One region of the Delftia sp. ASV31 genome, then DNA from elsewhere that is predicted to be linked to it. Evidence: riboswitches for the same ligand, from Rfam matches in the RefSeq annotation. Region 1 holds a riboswitch; each other region holds the start of a gene.
The links. Region 1 has a riboswitch for cobalamin ahead of JHD82_RS14750 (TonB-dependent receptor domain-containing protein). Riboswitches for the same ligand answer to the same signal wherever they lie in the genome.
Positions count from the first base shown of each region.

Region 2: it holds a riboswitch for cobalamin, as region 1 does, so the genes downstream of both, JHD82_RS07970 (TonB-dependent receptor) here and JHD82_RS14750 (TonB-dependent receptor domain-containing protein) in region 1, are expected to answer to the same signal.
Region 3: it holds a riboswitch for cobalamin, as region 1 does, so the genes downstream of both, JHD82_RS19630 (TonB-dependent receptor) here and JHD82_RS14750 (TonB-dependent receptor domain-containing protein) in region 1, are expected to answer to the same signal.

Region 1 covers NZ_JAELTK010000036.1:33,204-38,410, reverse strand. Annotated here, with positions in the region: gene JHD82_RS14760 (heavy metal-binding domain-containing protein) at 1-146, shown strand, start outside; gene JHD82_RS14755 (helical backbone metal receptor) at 196-1,146, opposite strand; gene JHD82_RS14750 (TonB-dependent receptor domain-containing protein) at 1,163-3,067, opposite strand; cobalamin riboswitch at 3,137-3,364, opposite strand; gene JHD82_RS14745 (hypothetical protein) at 3,460-3,849, shown strand; gene JHD82_RS14740 (helix-turn-helix transcriptional regulator) at 3,961-4,152, shown strand; gene JHD82_RS14735 (sulfite exporter TauE/SafE family protein) at 4,162-4,968, opposite strand; gene JHD82_RS14730 (helix-turn-helix domain-containing protein) at 5,097-5,207, shown strand, end outside.
Region 2 covers NZ_JAELTK010000015.1:64,981-70,187, reverse strand. Annotated here, with positions in the region: gene JHD82_RS07985 (transcriptional regulator) at 1-450, opposite strand, end outside; gene JHD82_RS07980 (YbaK/prolyl-tRNA synthetase associated domain-containing protein) at 517-1,008, shown strand; gene JHD82_RS07975 (CHAD domain-containing protein) at 1,078-1,953, shown strand; cobalamin riboswitch at 2,008-2,293, shown strand; gene JHD82_RS07970 (TonB-dependent receptor) at 2,421-4,661, shown strand; gene JHD82_RS07965 (ABC transporter substrate-binding protein) at 4,672-5,207, shown strand, end outside.
Region 3 covers NZ_JAELTK010000058.1:28,843-34,049, reverse strand. Annotated here, with positions in the region: gene JHD82_RS19645 (2OG-Fe(II) oxygenase) at 1-110, shown strand, start outside; gene alkB (DNA oxidative demethylase AlkB) at 123-773, shown strand; gene JHD82_RS19635 (2OG-Fe(II) oxygenase) at 792-1,475, shown strand; cobalamin riboswitch at 1,488-1,807, shown strand; gene JHD82_RS19630 (TonB-dependent receptor) at 1,928-4,084, shown strand; gene JHD82_RS19625 (ABC transporter substrate-binding protein) at 4,084-5,136, shown strand; gene JHD82_RS19620 (iron ABC transporter permease) at 5,123-5,207, shown strand, end outside.

The DNA of each region.
Region 1 (5,207 bases):
AGATTGCGCTCAAGGAGCTGGAGGAACGCGCCCAGGAATTGGGCGCGAATGCCGTGGTGGGGGTGGACCTGGATTACGAAGTGCTGGGCCAGGGCAACGGCATGTTGATGGTGTCTGCCAGCGGCACGGCCGTGGTGCTGGAGTAGGCAGGGCCATCGGCCAAGCAGACCAAGCAGGTCAATCAGGCAAGGGAAGTCAACGCGGCGCTGCGCCCCGTATCTCCAGGCATCGGGCCAGCGCCCGCGCCGCCTCGCCCAGGCGCGGGCCGGGGCGGGAGACCACGTCCGTTTCGGCCAGGTCCAGCGCGCAGATGCGGCCCGAGCGCACGGCGGGCATGCGGCTCCAGCCGGGGCGGGTGGCAAAGCTGGCCGATGGCGTCTGCGGCGTGTGGATGATGAGTTCCGGCTGCTGGCGCAGCACGTATTCGGGCGTGATGCGGGGGAAGGGACCCAGGTTCTGCGGCAGCACATTGCGCGCGCCCAGGCGCTGCAGCAGCTGGCCTATGAAGGAGTCCGGCCCCGCCGCATAGGGCGTGGCGTCCACCTCGAAATACACCTTCTGCCCGGCGGGCGTGAGCGCTGCCAGCGCCTTGGCCTGCTGGTCCACCTCGGCCTGCATGCGAGCCAGCAGGGCGTTGGCGCGCTGCACCTGCAGCAGCTGGTCGAGCTTGTGCAGTACCTGCTCCAGCTGCGCCATGTCGTTGGCGTCCAGTGCCAGCACGGGAATGCCGAAGCGCTCCAGCTGCGCGATGACGGGTGCGGAATACGCCATCAGCACCACGTCGGGCCTGAGCCGCACGGTGGCCTCGACCAGCGGGGCAAAGGTGTGGCCCAGCTTGGGCAGGGCGGCCACGCGGGCCGGGTGGTTGGAGAATTCGTCCACGCCCACGATGCGCTCGCAGGCGTCCAGCGCGCACAGTGATTCGGTCAGCGAGGGCAGCAGCGAGACGATGCGCTGCGGCACGCGCTCCAGGCGCACCTGCCGCCCGCGCATGTCGGTGACGGTGTAGGCGGTGGTTGCCCCGCCCGTTCCCGCATCCGCCGCCTTTTGCGCAAAGGCGTTGCCCGCGCCGCCTGCGCAGGCCAGGGCGGCGGTCAGCAGCAGGATGCGGGGCAGGCGCGAAAGCAGGCGCAGAAGCAGGTGCAGAAGCAGATGCATGGGGTCAGGGCAGAGGTGTCCAGCGCACGCTGACGAACACGGTGCGGCCTGCGTTGGCATAGCCGCGCGTGGGGGCGTAGTCGCGGTCGGCGATGTTGTTGACACGGGCCAGCAGCGTCCATTGCCTGGTCAGCTGGCGCTGGGCGTAGAGGTTGACCACGCCGTAGCCGCCCAGCTTGAAGGTATTCGCCTCGTCTGCGTAGCGGCCGCTGTACAGCTGCGCTTCGCCGCCCAGCGTCCAGCCGGCAGCCTGGGTGTCGGCATTGAGCTTGAGCATGCGCTTGGAGCGGTAGGGCAGCAGCTTGCCGGTCTCCAGGTTCTCGGGGTTCATGAAGTCCAGCGAAGCGCCCAGGTTGGCGCTGCCCAGGCGCGTGCTGCCCGCCAGCGTCAGGCCGGTGATCTCGACGCTCTGCCAGTTGCGGTAGCAGTTGCAGGGAACGGCGCTGTTCCAGTCGTAGGTGATCAGGTTCTTGAACCTGTTGCGGTAGACCACGGCCGAGAGGCGGTTGGCACCGGCCGCATAGTGCAGGCCGGTTTCCACGTTGGTGCTGCTTTCGGGCTTGAGGTCGGCCGCCGCCTGGCCCGTGAAGCGTTCGTACAGCGTGGGGGTGCGGAAGGCCGTGCCGGCCGATGCCACCCAGCGCCAGCGCTCGTCGATCTGCAGGCCGTAGCCCAGGCCGCCCGTGGTCTTGTTCTGCTGGTCGCGCACCTGGTCGTGGCGCAGGTTGGCGTCGAACTGGTGGCGGCCCTCGGTCAGGCGCCAGCCGGCCGACAGGGAGTTCTGCACGCGCCGGCTGTCGGTGTTCTGCGTCCAGGCGTATTGCGTGTCCAGCTTGTCCTCGCGGCGCTCCAGGTCGATGTTGAAACGGTGCTGGCCCAGCGTGAACAGGTTCTGCAGCAGGTAGTTGGTGGAGCGGCCCTTGGCGCTTTCGGGCGACTGGGTGTGGCGGTCGCTTTGGCTGTCGGTATGGGAGATCTGGACCACGCTTTTGTACATGGCGTTCCAGCCGGCCTGCCAGCGCAGGCTGCCGGTGGTGTTCTTGACCACGTCGTAGTCGTCGAACGGCGGCGGGCTCTGGTCGTAGTGGGCGCGCAGGCGGCTGTGCAGCAGGCTGGCATCGATCTGGTGGATGCCCGTTTTGTAGCCCGCGTTCAGGCCCAGCGAGGTGTTGCTGTAACCATCCTTGTCCGGGTTGGGCGAGAAGGTGTTGCCGGGATAGACGTCGAAGCCGTCGCTGCGCTCGTCAGCCAGGTTCAGCCCGTAGGTGAAGCCGTTGGCACCGCCCTGAAATCCCGTGGCCAGCTTGCTGGTGCCCTGGTTGCCTATGCCGGCCTCGGCATAGGCGCGGGACTGGCCGTCCGCCCGCTTGGTGAAGATCTGGATCACGCCGCCCATGGCGTCTGAGCCATAGATGGCGGCGGCCGGGCCGCGCAGCACCTCGATGCGGTCAATCTGCGCCAGCGGCAGGGTGGACCAGACCGCGCCGCCCTGCAGCTCCTGCGAGCTGTAGCGCACGCCGTCGATGAACACGGCAGTGTGCTGGTTGCTGGTGCCGCGCAGGTAGACCGAGGTGACCTGGCCCGGCCCGCCGTTGCGGTTGATCTGCACGCCCGGCACCTGTACCAGCAGGTCCGCCACGCCCGTGGCGCCGCTGCGGGCAATGGTCTCGGCGTCGATCACGGTCATGTCGGCCGTGACGGTGCGCAGGGGCTGCTCGCTGCGCGAGGCGGTGACGACCACCGTATCGAGCTGGGAGGTCTGTGCGCGCTGCGCCTGTTGTGTCTGTGCTTGGGCCTGGCAGGCCAGCAGCGAGGCCGCAGCCAGGGCGGACAACGTGCGCAGTACGGGGAACGCCGAGGGCGAGCGAAGAGCGGCGCCGGGGGCGCGCGCGAGGGCGAGGGTGTGCATGGATGCGAGCCAGTTGCGCGCCAGCGACCCCGCCGGCACGGAAACCAAAAAGACCGGCTGCGCTGCAAGCGCGGCCGGCCGCCTGTTGGCCGGTATCCAGACTGGTGACGCACTCGCCAAGGCCTTCCCGGGCTGTACGCCCAGTGGCACGGGTTTGGCGGGGGCCGGTGCCATGCACGCGGCGTTTCACTCACTGTTGCGGGGGCAGTACATGCGGGCGGCTTTATCTGGCCGCCCCATGTTTCCCGTTTAACCGCAGCCCCTGGGGCTGCTGGCACCAACGGCGGCGATTGTACGGCGGGGCGTTCAGTACCGATGTAAAGCTTGCTTGACATGCCCGCGGGTGGCATCGCACAATGTCAAGCATCCTTTACACATTGCGAGAGACTTCCATGAATCAAACAACGGTCACCAACCGCCGCTACCAGAAGGAACTTGGATTTGCGCTGCTGCTCTACATGGCGCTGCTTGTGGGGGCGCTTTTGCTCAGCGCCGACATGCAGGCCGGGGCCCTGCGCACAGCGCTGCTGCTCAGCCCCATGCTGGCGTTTGCGCTGGCCGTGCGGGCCATCGTGCGCCTGGTGCGCGATACCGACGAGTTCCTGCGCAAGTCCATGCTGGAGCAACTGGCGATTGCGGCGGCGGGCACGGCCGGCATCACCTTCACCTACGGATTCCTGGAAATGGCAGGTTTTCCCAAGCTCAGCATGTTCATGGTGTGGCCCTTGATGGGTGCGCTCTGGGTGGCTGCCTCGGTGGCCCACTGGCTGCGCAGCCGATGAGCTGTTCCGCCAAAGTGCCCCTCCCATGAAAAATGACCCCCGCGCTCCCCTTGCTGTGCAAGGTCCGCTGCCCCCCGAGGGGGTGCCTTTTCATCTTGGGGCGGCCCTGCGATGAAAAACACCATCCGTGAACTGCGCGCCCAGCGCGGCTGGAGCCAAGCCGCGCTGGCGGACCTGCTGGGCGTGTCACGCCAGACCGTCAATGCGATCGAGACGGGTCGCTACGACCCCAGCCTGCCGCTGGCATTCGCCATTGCCCGGGTGTTCGAGACCCGGATCGAGGCGATCTTCCAGGAGGGTTGAGCGCAGCGCTCAGGCCACGATCATGACCAGCAGCACCAGGCCCAGCAGGGCCAGGTAGGCCTTGGCATGCAGGGCATCGGGAATGCGGCCGATCAGCGGGGCCGCCAGCCTGATGCCGGTCCACGATCCGGCCGTCAGCAGCGCAAAGGCCTGCAGGTCCACATAGCCCACATGCCAGGGGCCCAGCCCCGCGCCCTGCGATGCCAGCATGTAGGCAGCGGTGCCCGCCACGGCCATGGGCAGGGACAGCGGGCTGGCCATGGCCGTGGCGGCCGCCATGCTGGCGCCGCGCCGGCGCATGAGCGGCACGGTCATCACGCTGCCGCCCACGCCCAGGAAGGCCGCGATCGCACCAATGGCCAGGCCCGCCGTGGCCGCCGCCCGCCGGCCCATTGGTTGCATGCCGGCGGCGGTGCCGTGCACGAAGCCCGGGCGCAGCAGCGCGTCGGCGATGGTCAGGGCCAGGTAGGCGATGAAGGCCCAGCGCACCCATTCCCCGCTGATCCAGGTGGCGGCCGCCGCGCCCGCCACGGCACCGGCCGCGATGAAGCCAGCCAGCGGTCGCACCTGATCCCAGGGCAGGGCGCCCGCGCGGTGCTGGCGCAGCGTGGCCATGGAGGCGCCGAAAATCATCACGCAGGTGGAGGTGGCCACGGCAATGTGCATGGCAGCCTGGCCCACGGCGGAGTCCGCGCCGTGGATGGAGGTCAGCAGCGCATAAAGCAGCGGAACGGCCACGAAGCCGCCGCCAAAGCCGAAGAGCACGGTGGTCACGCCGGCAAGCACACCGAAAGCCAGCAGCAGGAGAGGGAACACAGACAGTCCTTTGGAAAAAACGAGCAAGGACTGAACCTTAGGATGCCGCGGTTTGGCCTGCTTTCGCGGATAGGTCAATAATCCTCGAATTCCTGCCAAAGCCTGTTGGCTGTTTTCCGGACATTCCCATGCTCAACATTCCGCTGCATTCCGTGGACGCCGTGGCGCGCGATGTGCTGGCCATCGGCACCGATTACACGCCTGGCACGCTGCTGCCCACGCACAGCCACCGGCGTGCC
Region 2 (5,207 bases), on a different contig from region 1:
GTCGGCGCCTGCGCCGGCGCCCGTGGGGTCCAGCATTTCGCGCGCGGGGGTGTCGCCGCTGACGGCGGCAAAGCGGTTGAGCATGCCCTGGAAGCCCTGGAACATCGTCAGGTCCACATTCATGCACAGGGCGGCGATGTAGCGGCCCTCGGAGTCGCGGATGCCGATGGACGTGCTCTTGGCCTGGCGGCCATCGGCGAACTGGTTGGGGTAGTTGGCGATGACCTGCTCGTAGCCGGGGTCGAGGATGCGGGCCAGGCCCAGCTCCGTCGCGCCCTGGCCCACTTCGCGGCCCGACAGGTTGTTGTGGATGGCCAGCACCGCATGGGACGGGTCGAGCAGGTCATGCACCACCACCTCGCAGAACGGGGCAAAGGTCTGGCCCAGGCCTTCGGCGATCTGGGCCAACTGGTCCAGAAGCTGGCGCTGTTCAGGGGTTCGTTGGGTCATATTGGACATTTTGTTTTGAATTGGACAAAATGTCAAAATCCAGACGACTTCTCTGCGCTTTCCACCATGTTCGACACCCTTGTAGACCTGCTGCAATCCCAGGGCGCGCGTTTTCGCGTGCTGGAACATCCGGCCGAAGGCCGCTCAGACCTGGTCGCCGAAATCCGGGGCACCGCCCCCGGCCAGGGCGCCAAGGCCATGCTCTGCAAGAGCCGCGATGCGGCCGGTGCGGGCGATCCCCAGCTGTTCCTGGCCGTGCTGCCCGGCGACCGCAAGCTGGACTTCAAGCGCCTGGCCCAGGCCGTGGGCGTGCGCAAGGCCACGCTGGCCTCGCCCGAGGAGGCCCAGGCCGCCACGGGCTGCGTGATGGGATCGGTGCCGCCGTTCTCCTTCAACCCGCAGGTGCGCCTTGTGGTGGACCCGGCCCTGGTCGAGCGCTTTGGCGAGATCGCCTTCAACGCGGGCCGGCTGGATCGCTCCATCGTGCTGGACTCGGCCGACTATGTGCGCATTGCCCGGCCCGCGCTGCACAGCCTGAGCGGGGAGGGCGCCGATTGACCATGGATTGACCCTGGCGCGGGGCTGCGCCCACAATCGTCGGCAACGTCCACATCTCCTTGCCTGACCATGTCCACCCCTGCGAAGCAGCACCCTGACCGGCCCGATGCGGCCGGCTTTGTGCGTGCGGCGCTGGCTGCTGCCCTGGCCCAGGTGCAGTCGCACCTGGCGGTCTTGGAGGGCGGTGGCAGCGATGCCGAGACCATCCACCAGCTGCGCGTGGCCCTGCGGCGCCTGCGCACCGTGCTGCGCGAATGCGCAGGGCTGGCGCCCGGCATGCGCGCCGAATGGGATGAACCCCTGGCCCAGGCCTTTGCGCAACTGGGCACGCTGCGCGATGCCGATACGCTGGCCGATGTGGTGCGCCCGCTGCTGCAGGCCGCCCATGCGCCCCTGTGCGACTGGCAGGCGCCGCAGGCCGTGCAGGCGGATGCAGCCGCTGCCGTGCGCGAGCCGCCATTCCTTCAGGTGCTGGCCGAGATCCGGGCGCTGGCGCAGGCGCCGCAGACAGAGCCATCGGCCCGTTTTGCCCGCCTGTCCGCCGCAGGCACGCGCAAGTACCTGGCACGGCGGCTGGCGCGCCTGCACCGCCAGGTGCTGCGCGATGGCCTGCACTTCGACCGCCTGCCGCTGGCGCAGCAGCACCGCGTGCGCAAGCGGCTCAAGCGCCTGCGCTACCTGGCGGACTTTGCACGGGAATTCGCGCCCGGAATGTGGCCCGGCAAAAAGGGCCGGCGCTTTGCCGAGGCGCTGTTGCCCGCCCAGGACGCGCTGGGCCTGCACAACGACATGGCCGTGGCGGCCGAGCATTTCCATGCCGAGGCCGCGCGCGACCCGCGCGCCTGGTTCGCGGCCGGCTACCTGCAGGCCCGCCTGGCCACCAGCGCGCGCAGCAGCCGCCGCGCGCTGCGGGCGCTGGCCCGGGTGCCGGGCTTCTGGCTCTAGACAGCATCAGCGATAATCCGCCGCTGGCGCACCGCCGCAGCCCCTGGGCCGTGGCGGTGCGCTGTTGCTGAAGGTGCCCCATGCCGCTCACCGGCCAGGGGTTCAACGGGAAGCAGGTGCGCGATGCCATCGAGGTGGTCGCTCGCAATGCCTGCGCTGCCCCCGCAACGGTCAGCGGAATACAACTCCCCACGCTGGCGCGCTATCCACAGGTCGCGCGCTGCAAGCCACTGTGCCCTTCTCGGGCATGGGAAGGCGGGGATGCCTGCCGCAGCGCGCCCACCCTGCGCGCCGCAGCGTTCCGCAAGCCCGGATACCGGCCTTCTGCATTGCTTTCGGACGCCGCGGGAGTGCGCCTGTCCGGTCCGGCCCCAGCCTGCGCTGCCGTGGCCGGCTCCGGCGTGCGCGCTGTGCGGCGTGGTTCAGACGATAGGCCCCGCGGGTGAGTGGGGCAGTTGGGTCAACGCATGCGCTTCGCTTCCTCGGCCGCCGATTCCTCCGGCCTTCTCTCTGTTCTCCCTCTTGTCTCCAGCCTGCGGCCCGCAGCGGCTGCGGCCCTGCTGGCCAGCTGCGCTGCAGCGGCCGGCGCCGCACAGGAGCCGGCTTCGGGCCGATCCGCGGACTCCGCCGACGATGCGCTGGACGCCGTCTTCGTGACCGCCACCGCGCGGCCCGAGGCGCGCAGCCGCATCGCGGGCACCACGCAGACCATCGACCGCGAGGCCATAGAGCGCTCCAGCGCGCGCTCGGTCACCGACCTGCTGGCCGAGAACGCCGTGGGCTTTCTCAGCGAATGGACGGCGGCCCAGACCTCGATGAACCTGCGCGGCGCCTCCACCGACGGCCAGGGGCGCGACTTCCGCAGCCAGGTGCTGGTGCTGGTCAACGGCCGGCGCGCGGGCACGGCCAACCTGTCCAAGCTCAGCCCCTCGGATGTGGAGCGCATCGAGATCGTGCGCGGCCCGTCCTCGGTGATCTACGGCAGCCAGGCCATGGGCGGGGTGGTCAACATCATCATGAAAACCGGGGCGACGGCGCCCGGCACGCGCGCCCAGGTCCAGGCCGGTTCATGGGACCTGTGGCGCACCGATGCGCAGACGGCCGGCGCCAATGACCGCTTCGACTGGTACTTCGGCGTGAGCGCAGGCGGGCGCGGCGACTACGAGTCGGGCGATGGCGGCACGCGCATGGAGAACACGGGCTGGAAGCGGCGCGGGGCCAGCGGCGCCCTGGGCTGGCAGCTGCACGAGCTGCACCGCGTGGAGCTGCAACTGCGCACGGACGGCATCTACAACGCGGGCTTTCGCGGATCGGGCGCCAACATCTACAGCCGCGACAACCGCAGCAACCGCTCGCTGGACCTGACCTACGAGGGCGCGCTGCCGGGCCAGCGCCTGAGCTGGACGACCCACCTCTACAGCCTGGTCGATACCGATGAGTTCAACTGGGCCTCTCCCGTGATCCGCTCGGGCAACAGCGCCGTGCCCGGCACGGCGCGCGACTACAACCACCGCCAGCTGGACGCCACGGGCCTGCGCTTTCAGCCGCGCCTGCGTGTCAGCCAGACCAATGACCTGCTGATGGGCTTTGACTGGGAGCGCAGCAAGCTGCGCTCCGACCGCCTGCGCGTGGCCATGCCGGGCGGCCCTGCGGGCCAGGTTGCGCCCTACGACAACAACCAGACCGAGCAGGTGCACGCGCTGTACTTCGAGGACGCGCAGACCCTGTTCGACGACCGCCTGACCCTGCGTGCCGGCCTGCGCAAGACCTGGGGCACGACGCGCTTCGATGAGACGCCCAACCTGGCCCTGGCCCAGGCCAGCACGCGCGACTACGACAACCACACCTGGTCTGCCGGCGCCACCTGGAAGGCCACGGACCGGCTCACGCTGCGCGCTGCGGCCTCCACGGGGTTCCGCGCGCCCACGGCCACGGAGCTGGCCTCGGACTTCACGGCCGTCGGCGGTGGCCGCACCTTCGGCAACCCCAACCTCAAGCCCGAGACCAGCCGCCAAATCGAGGTCGGCGCCGCGCTGCAGCAGCCCGGCTGGCGCGTGGATGCGGCCCTGTTCCAGAACACCATCAGCGACCGCATCATCACCGTCTCGCGCGGGGCCACGACCAACACCTCGGACTACGCCAACAACGCGGCCGACATCGTGGCGCGCGGCCTGGAAATGCAGGCCGACATGGACCTGGCGCGGGCGCTGAACCTGACGGGTCACCAGCTCAAGGCCTGGGCTGGCGGCTACTACCACTTCAGCATGCGGGACAAGGGATCGCCGGCCTCGGCCAATACCGACAAGGTGCAGCGCATGTACCGCTACGAGGCCTCGGCCGGCGTGCGCTACGGGCGCGGCAGCGGGCGGCTGCAGGGCGACTGGAGCCTGCAGCTGTCCACGCTGCTGCGCGGTCCCATGTGGTACGACACGGAAGAGGCGCTGCTCATCCCGCAGGGCGAGCCCAGCAGCACCTTCATCCACCGCAAGGGCGCCTTCACCATCTGGAACCTGCGGGCCGACTACCGCGTGTCGCGCGGCGTCAAGCTGTTCGCAGCCGTCAACAACCTGTTCGACCTGAACCGCCATCCCATCTTCATCGCACTGGACCGCGCGCCCTGCATCGCCAACCCGGCGTACCAGAACGGCGGCTGCGGAACGTCGATGGCGGGCCGCGAACTCATGGTCGGCCTGCAAGCAGAGTTTTGAGGATCACGGCATGAGGCAATCCAGCACCACGCGCCGCCAGTTGCTGCGCCAGGGCGCGGCGGCGGCCCTGGGCTGCGGCCTGCCCGCGGCCTGGGCCGACACCGTCGCTGCAGGCGGTCCGGTGGTGCTGCAGGATGCGCTGGGCCGGCGCGTGGAGATTGCCGCGCCGCCGCAGCGCATCGTCTCCATCTTTGCCTCCAATACCGAACTGGTGGCCGCGCTGGGCCTGCTGGACCGCGTGGTGGGCGTGGAGGATTTCACGCGCTTTCCACCGGGCGTGGAGCGCATTCCCAAGGTGGGCGGGCGGCTGGGGTTCTCGGTGGATGCCGTGGTGGCGCGCCAGCCGGACCTGGTCATCGTCACGCCCGCGCGCCAGGCGGCGCACCAGCTGGTCGATCCCATGGAGCGCATCGGCGTGCCGGTGATGGTGCTGCTCAGCCGCTCGCTGGCCGAGGTGATGGACAACCTGCGCCTGGTGGCCCGCGCCACGGGCGTGCAGGCGCGCGGCCAGGCGCTGGCCACGGCGCAGGAAGCGCGGCTGCTGCG
Region 3 (5,207 bases), on a different contig from region 1:
TGCCCGGGCGGCGCACCGGCTACCGCCGCGTGGCCATGCGCCATGGGGTCAGCCGCATCCACAGCGGCCATCGCCATACCGTGGGGCTGATCTTTCATGACGCACTTTGATGGATGGCCGGCATGAGCACGCTGGATCTTTTCGCCGATGAACATCCCGCCGGGGCCGAATCCATAGGCCCCCAATCCGTGGTGCTGCGCGGCCATGCCCTGCCCCATGCCGTGCAGTTGCTGGAGGCGGTCGAAGGCATTGCGGCGCGGGCGCCGCTGCGCCATCTGGTCACGCCGGGCGGCTTCACCATGTCGGTGGCCATGACCAACTGCGGCGCGCTGGGCTGGACCAGCGACAGGCGCGGCTACCGCTACAGCGCCATCGACCCACTCAGCGGCCAGCCCTGGCCGGCCATGCCGGCCGTGTTTGTCCGGCTGGCGGGCGAGGCGGCCGCTGCGGCGGGGTTCGAAGGCTTTGTGCCCGATGCCTGCCTCATCAACCAGTACCTGCCGGGCACCCGGCTTTCCCTGCACCAGGACCGCGACGAACGCGACCTGGGCGCGCCCATTGTCTCGGTGTCCCTGGGCATGCCGGCCACTTTTCTGTTTGGAGGACTGGCGCGGGCGGACAGGACGGCCAGGGTGCCGCTGCAGCATGGCGACGTGGTGGTCTGGGGCGGCGTGGATCGGCTGCGCCACCACGGCGTGTTGCCGCTCAAGGACCAGCCTCACCCGCTGCTGGGCGGGCGGCGCATCAATCTCACTTTTCGCAAGGCGGGCTGAATGGTTGGACGGTCTGAAATGGACAGGCTCAACAGCCAGGATCGCTTCGCCCGCCTGGATTGGGCGCGGATTGCCGCTGAGCTCGATGCCGAAGGCCATGCCCTGCTGCCGCAGCTGCTGACTGCGGATGAAAGCCGCGCCTTGGCCCGCGAGGCGGCAGCCGCGTCTGGCCTGCCGCCCTGCGTGCAGGCATGGCGCCCGGTGCTGTACGGGCATCTGCTGGCCCTGGCCAACCGCTGGCGCGAACACATGGGCATGCAGCCTGGGTTGCCAGGCTGCTTCGAGGATTTCATGCGTCCGGGCCGGCAAGCAGGCCAAACGCAGCCGCAGCCACATCTGCTGCGCGTGCCGCAAGCGGGTCATGCCCCGCTGCGTTCATACAGCGAAGGTGCGGCGGTGTTTCCGCTGCAGCTGGTGCTGCTGCTGTCCCGGCCGGGCCAGGATTTCGAGGGCGGCGAATTCGTGATGACCGAGCAGCGCCCGCGCATGCAATCGCGCCCCATGGTGCTGCCGCTGGGCCTGGGGGATGCGGCCATCATCGCCACGGGGCCGCGCCCGGTGCGCGGTGCGGCGGGCTTTTACCGCGTGCACCTGCGGCATGCCATCAGCCGCGTTCACCGTGGCGAATGGCTGGGTCTGGAGCTGCTTTTGCACGACGTGCCCCAGGCGCCAAAGGCTCTGCAAACAGACCGCTGGCTATAATGCCGCGCCTGCAAAGGCATCCGTGCAACAGGTGTCCGCATGCCAGCCATGGGGATGAAACGGGAACAAGGTGACTGCCAGCAAATGCTTTTTGCGCTGCCGGCACAGGCCTTGGCTGCCCCCGCAACGGTAAACAAGTCAAGGCGCTCCATGCCTGTCCCGCCAGTCTCCGCAACCCTGCGGAGGGGCGATGACAGGCTGTCACTGGTTCATGGCGTGGTCTGCAACATGCAGCTTTTCGCGGGTGGATTGGGAAGACGGGGCGCTGGGCGCAAGGCATGTCCTTGCGCCGCTTGTGAGCCCGGAGACCGGCCTGCTGCGTTTCGCGCCTGCTGTGCAGGCGTTTTCTTGACTGTCTGCGGGGTGCGGATGGCAACGTCCTGCGCCCTTTCCTCCCACGCTGGCTGGAGAGGTGGCAGTGCCTTGCTTTCGCATCAGACGGTCGAAGACCGATGTTCGAAATGCATTCTTCCTTTTCCAGGGTTTCCAGCGCTCGCGCTGCCCAGTCCCTTTCCGTGCGACTGAGCCCGCTGGCCCTGGCCTGCGCCTTCATCTGCCTGCCGGCGCAGGCTCAAACCCAAACGCCCACGCCAACGCCCCCATCAACCGCCCTGCCCGAGGTCCAGGTCACCGGCCAGGCCGAACGCATCGGCCAGCAACTGGCCCAGCCTGCGCGCTCTGCCAGCCATACCGGCGTCTCCAACCAGGAAGTTCCGGCCAGCGTGGACGGCGTCTCTGCCGAGCAGATGCAGGAGCGCGGCGACTACGCCCTGGTGGACGCCGTCACGCGCACCGTGGGCCTGACGGCCAGCAGCACGCCGGGCAACGGCGGCCTGGCCTTCAGCAGCCGCGGCTTTGCGGGTGTCAATTCCGTGGGCGTGGCCGAAGACGGCATGGTGCTGGGCGTGGCTGCGGGCACCACGGCCTATCCGGGTGACAGCTGGGGCTACGAGCGCATCGACGTGCTGCGTGGACCGGCCTCGCTGATGTTTGGCAGCGGCACCATGGGCGCCACGGTCAACGCCATCCGCAAGCAGCCCAGCCGCACCAGCTCGGCCGAGGTGCTGGTGGGCGCGGGCACGGACGACACGCTGCGCCTGGGCCTGGGCGTGACCGGCGCCCTGGGCGCCTATGCCAGCTACCGCATCGACAGCTACACCGCCCGCAGCGCAGGCGAGCGCGATCTGGACCAGTCGCGCAACGGCAAGTTCATGAGCACGCTGCGCTTGGAGCCCACGAGCGACCTGCAGATCGACCTGATCGCCGACCGCAGCGTGCAAAAGCCCAGCCGCTACTGGGGCACGCCGGGCCTGGACGGCAAGGTGGTGGAGTCCCTGCGCGACCGCAACTACAACGCCGAAGACAGCGTGCTGCGCTATGCCGACGAGCGCCTGCGCGCCAAGGTGCAATGGAAGGCCAATGACTGGCTGACGGTGCGCAACGAGCTGTATCACGTGAAGTCCGACCGCCACTGGCGCAACATCGAGGCCTACGCGCTCAACCCCGCCACCTGGACCGTGGGCCGCTCCGACTATCTGGAAATCCTGCACGACCTGGAGCAGACCGGCAACCGCCTGGGCCTGAACGTGGACCGGGGCTCGCACAAGATCGCCATGGGCTGGGAGGCCGCGCGCATCAACCTGCGGCTGTCCAACAATTCGCCCTATGGCGGCTCGTCCACGGTCTCGGCCTGGGACCCCGTGCATGGCAGCTGGGCCAGCCCCGATCTCACCGCCGCCAAGACAGAAACCGGCGTGACCCAGCATGCCCTGTACCTGGAAGATGCCTGGCGCATCAGCAACCGCTGGCTGGCCATGGCCGGACTGCGCCGCGATGTCTACGACTTTGCCAGCCACTCGCTGGTGGGTGGCACGGATTTCAACAAGACGCTGGCCGCCACCTCCTGGCGCCTGGGCCTGACCTATGAGCTGGCCCGCAACACCCATGTCTATGGGCAGATCAGCTCGGGCCACGATCCCGTCAACAGCCTGGTCTCGCTGAACCTGGCCAATACCGCCTATGCCCTGAGCAAGGGCCGCCAGGCCGAGATCGGCATCAAGCAGCAGGTGGCCGGCGGGCGCGGCGAGTGGACGCTGGCCGTGTTCGACATCAAGAAGGACAACATCATCACGCGCGACCCCGACCGCCCGGCCATCTCCATCCAGGGCGGCAGCCAGTCCTCGCGCGGGGCGGAAGCCACCGCCGCCTTCCAGGCCACGCCCGCCCTGCGCGTGGAGGGCAATCTTTCCTATGTGGACGCCCAGTTCGACAAGCTCATCGAGGCCGGCGGCAACCGCGCAGGCAACCGTCCGCAGAACGTGGCCAAGACCACGGCCAACCTCTGGGGCCACTACCGCGTGGGCGCCTGGCAGGCCTCGCTGGGCCTGCGCTACGTGGGTGACCGCTTTGGCAACAACGCCAATACCGTGAAACTGCCCGCCTACACCGTGGCCGACGCCGCGCTGAGCTGGCAGATGGACCCGCGCACCACCCTGAGCCTGATCGGCCGCAACCTGGCCGACAGGGTCTATGTGGGATCGAGCTACGGCAGCCAGTTCCTGGTCGGGCAAGGCCGCCGCTTCGAGATCGCGGCCCATATCCGGTTCTGATGGCCATGGCGCGCTCCAAAAGCCTCCACGGTCTCCACGGCCTGTGCGCTGGCGCCCTGGCGGCCACCCTGCTGCTGGCCGGCTGCTCGCGCAGCGATTCCGGCACCACCAGTGAACTGCCGGCACCGGCTGCCGCACCGCAGGCGGCCGTGACCGTCAATGTCTGCGGCAGCCCCGTGACCTACGCCAGCGCACCGCTGCGCGCCGTGACCCATGACGTGAACATCACCGAGATGTTTCTCTTCCTGGGCCTGGGTGACCGGCTGGTGGGCTACAGCGGCATCACGCAGGCCAAGCAGATCGACCCGGCCTTCCAGGCCCAGCTGGCCCGCGTGCCGCGGCTGGCGGAGCGCGAGATGAACCTGGAGGCCATCCTGGGCGCCTCGGCAGATTTCGTCTTCGGAGGCTGGAGCTACGGTTTTCGCCAGGGCCAGGTCACGCCCGAGGTGCTGCAGCGCCACGGCATTGCCTCGTACGTGCTGTCTGAATCCTGCATCCGCGTGGGGCCGCGCAGCCAGGTGGCGCTGGAAGACGGCCTGACCGACCTGCGCAACCTGGGCCGCATCTTCCGCATCGACGCCCATGCCGAGCAACTGGCGCAGGGGCTGGAGCGCGACCTGAAGGACCTGCGCGAGCGCATGCAGGGCGTGCGGCAGCGGCCTTCGGTCTTCGTCTACGACAGCGGCCAGGACATCCCCGTGACCGTGGGCCGCTACGGCATGCCGCAGGCCATGATCGAGGAAGCGGGCGGGCGCAACATCTTCGACGACATTCCCAGCAACTGGCCTGCAGGCAACTGGGAGGACGTGGTGCAGCGCAACCCGCAGTGGATCGTCATCATCGACTACGGCCAGCCCCATGCGCAGGGCAAGATCGACTTCCTGCTGGCCAAGCCTGAGCTGGCCGGCGTCGATGCCATCCGCGAAAAGCGGTTCTTCGTGATGACCTATGCCGAGGCCACGCCCGGCCCGCGCAACATTGCGCGGACCCGCGCCCTGGCGCAGGCCCTGCACCCCGACCGCATGCCGGCGCCCAGCCATGCGGCCAACTGACTCCCGCTGGCCCAGGCGCCCGGGCGCCGCCAGCCTCTGGTGCCTGCTGCTGTTCGCGGCCCTGTTGTTGG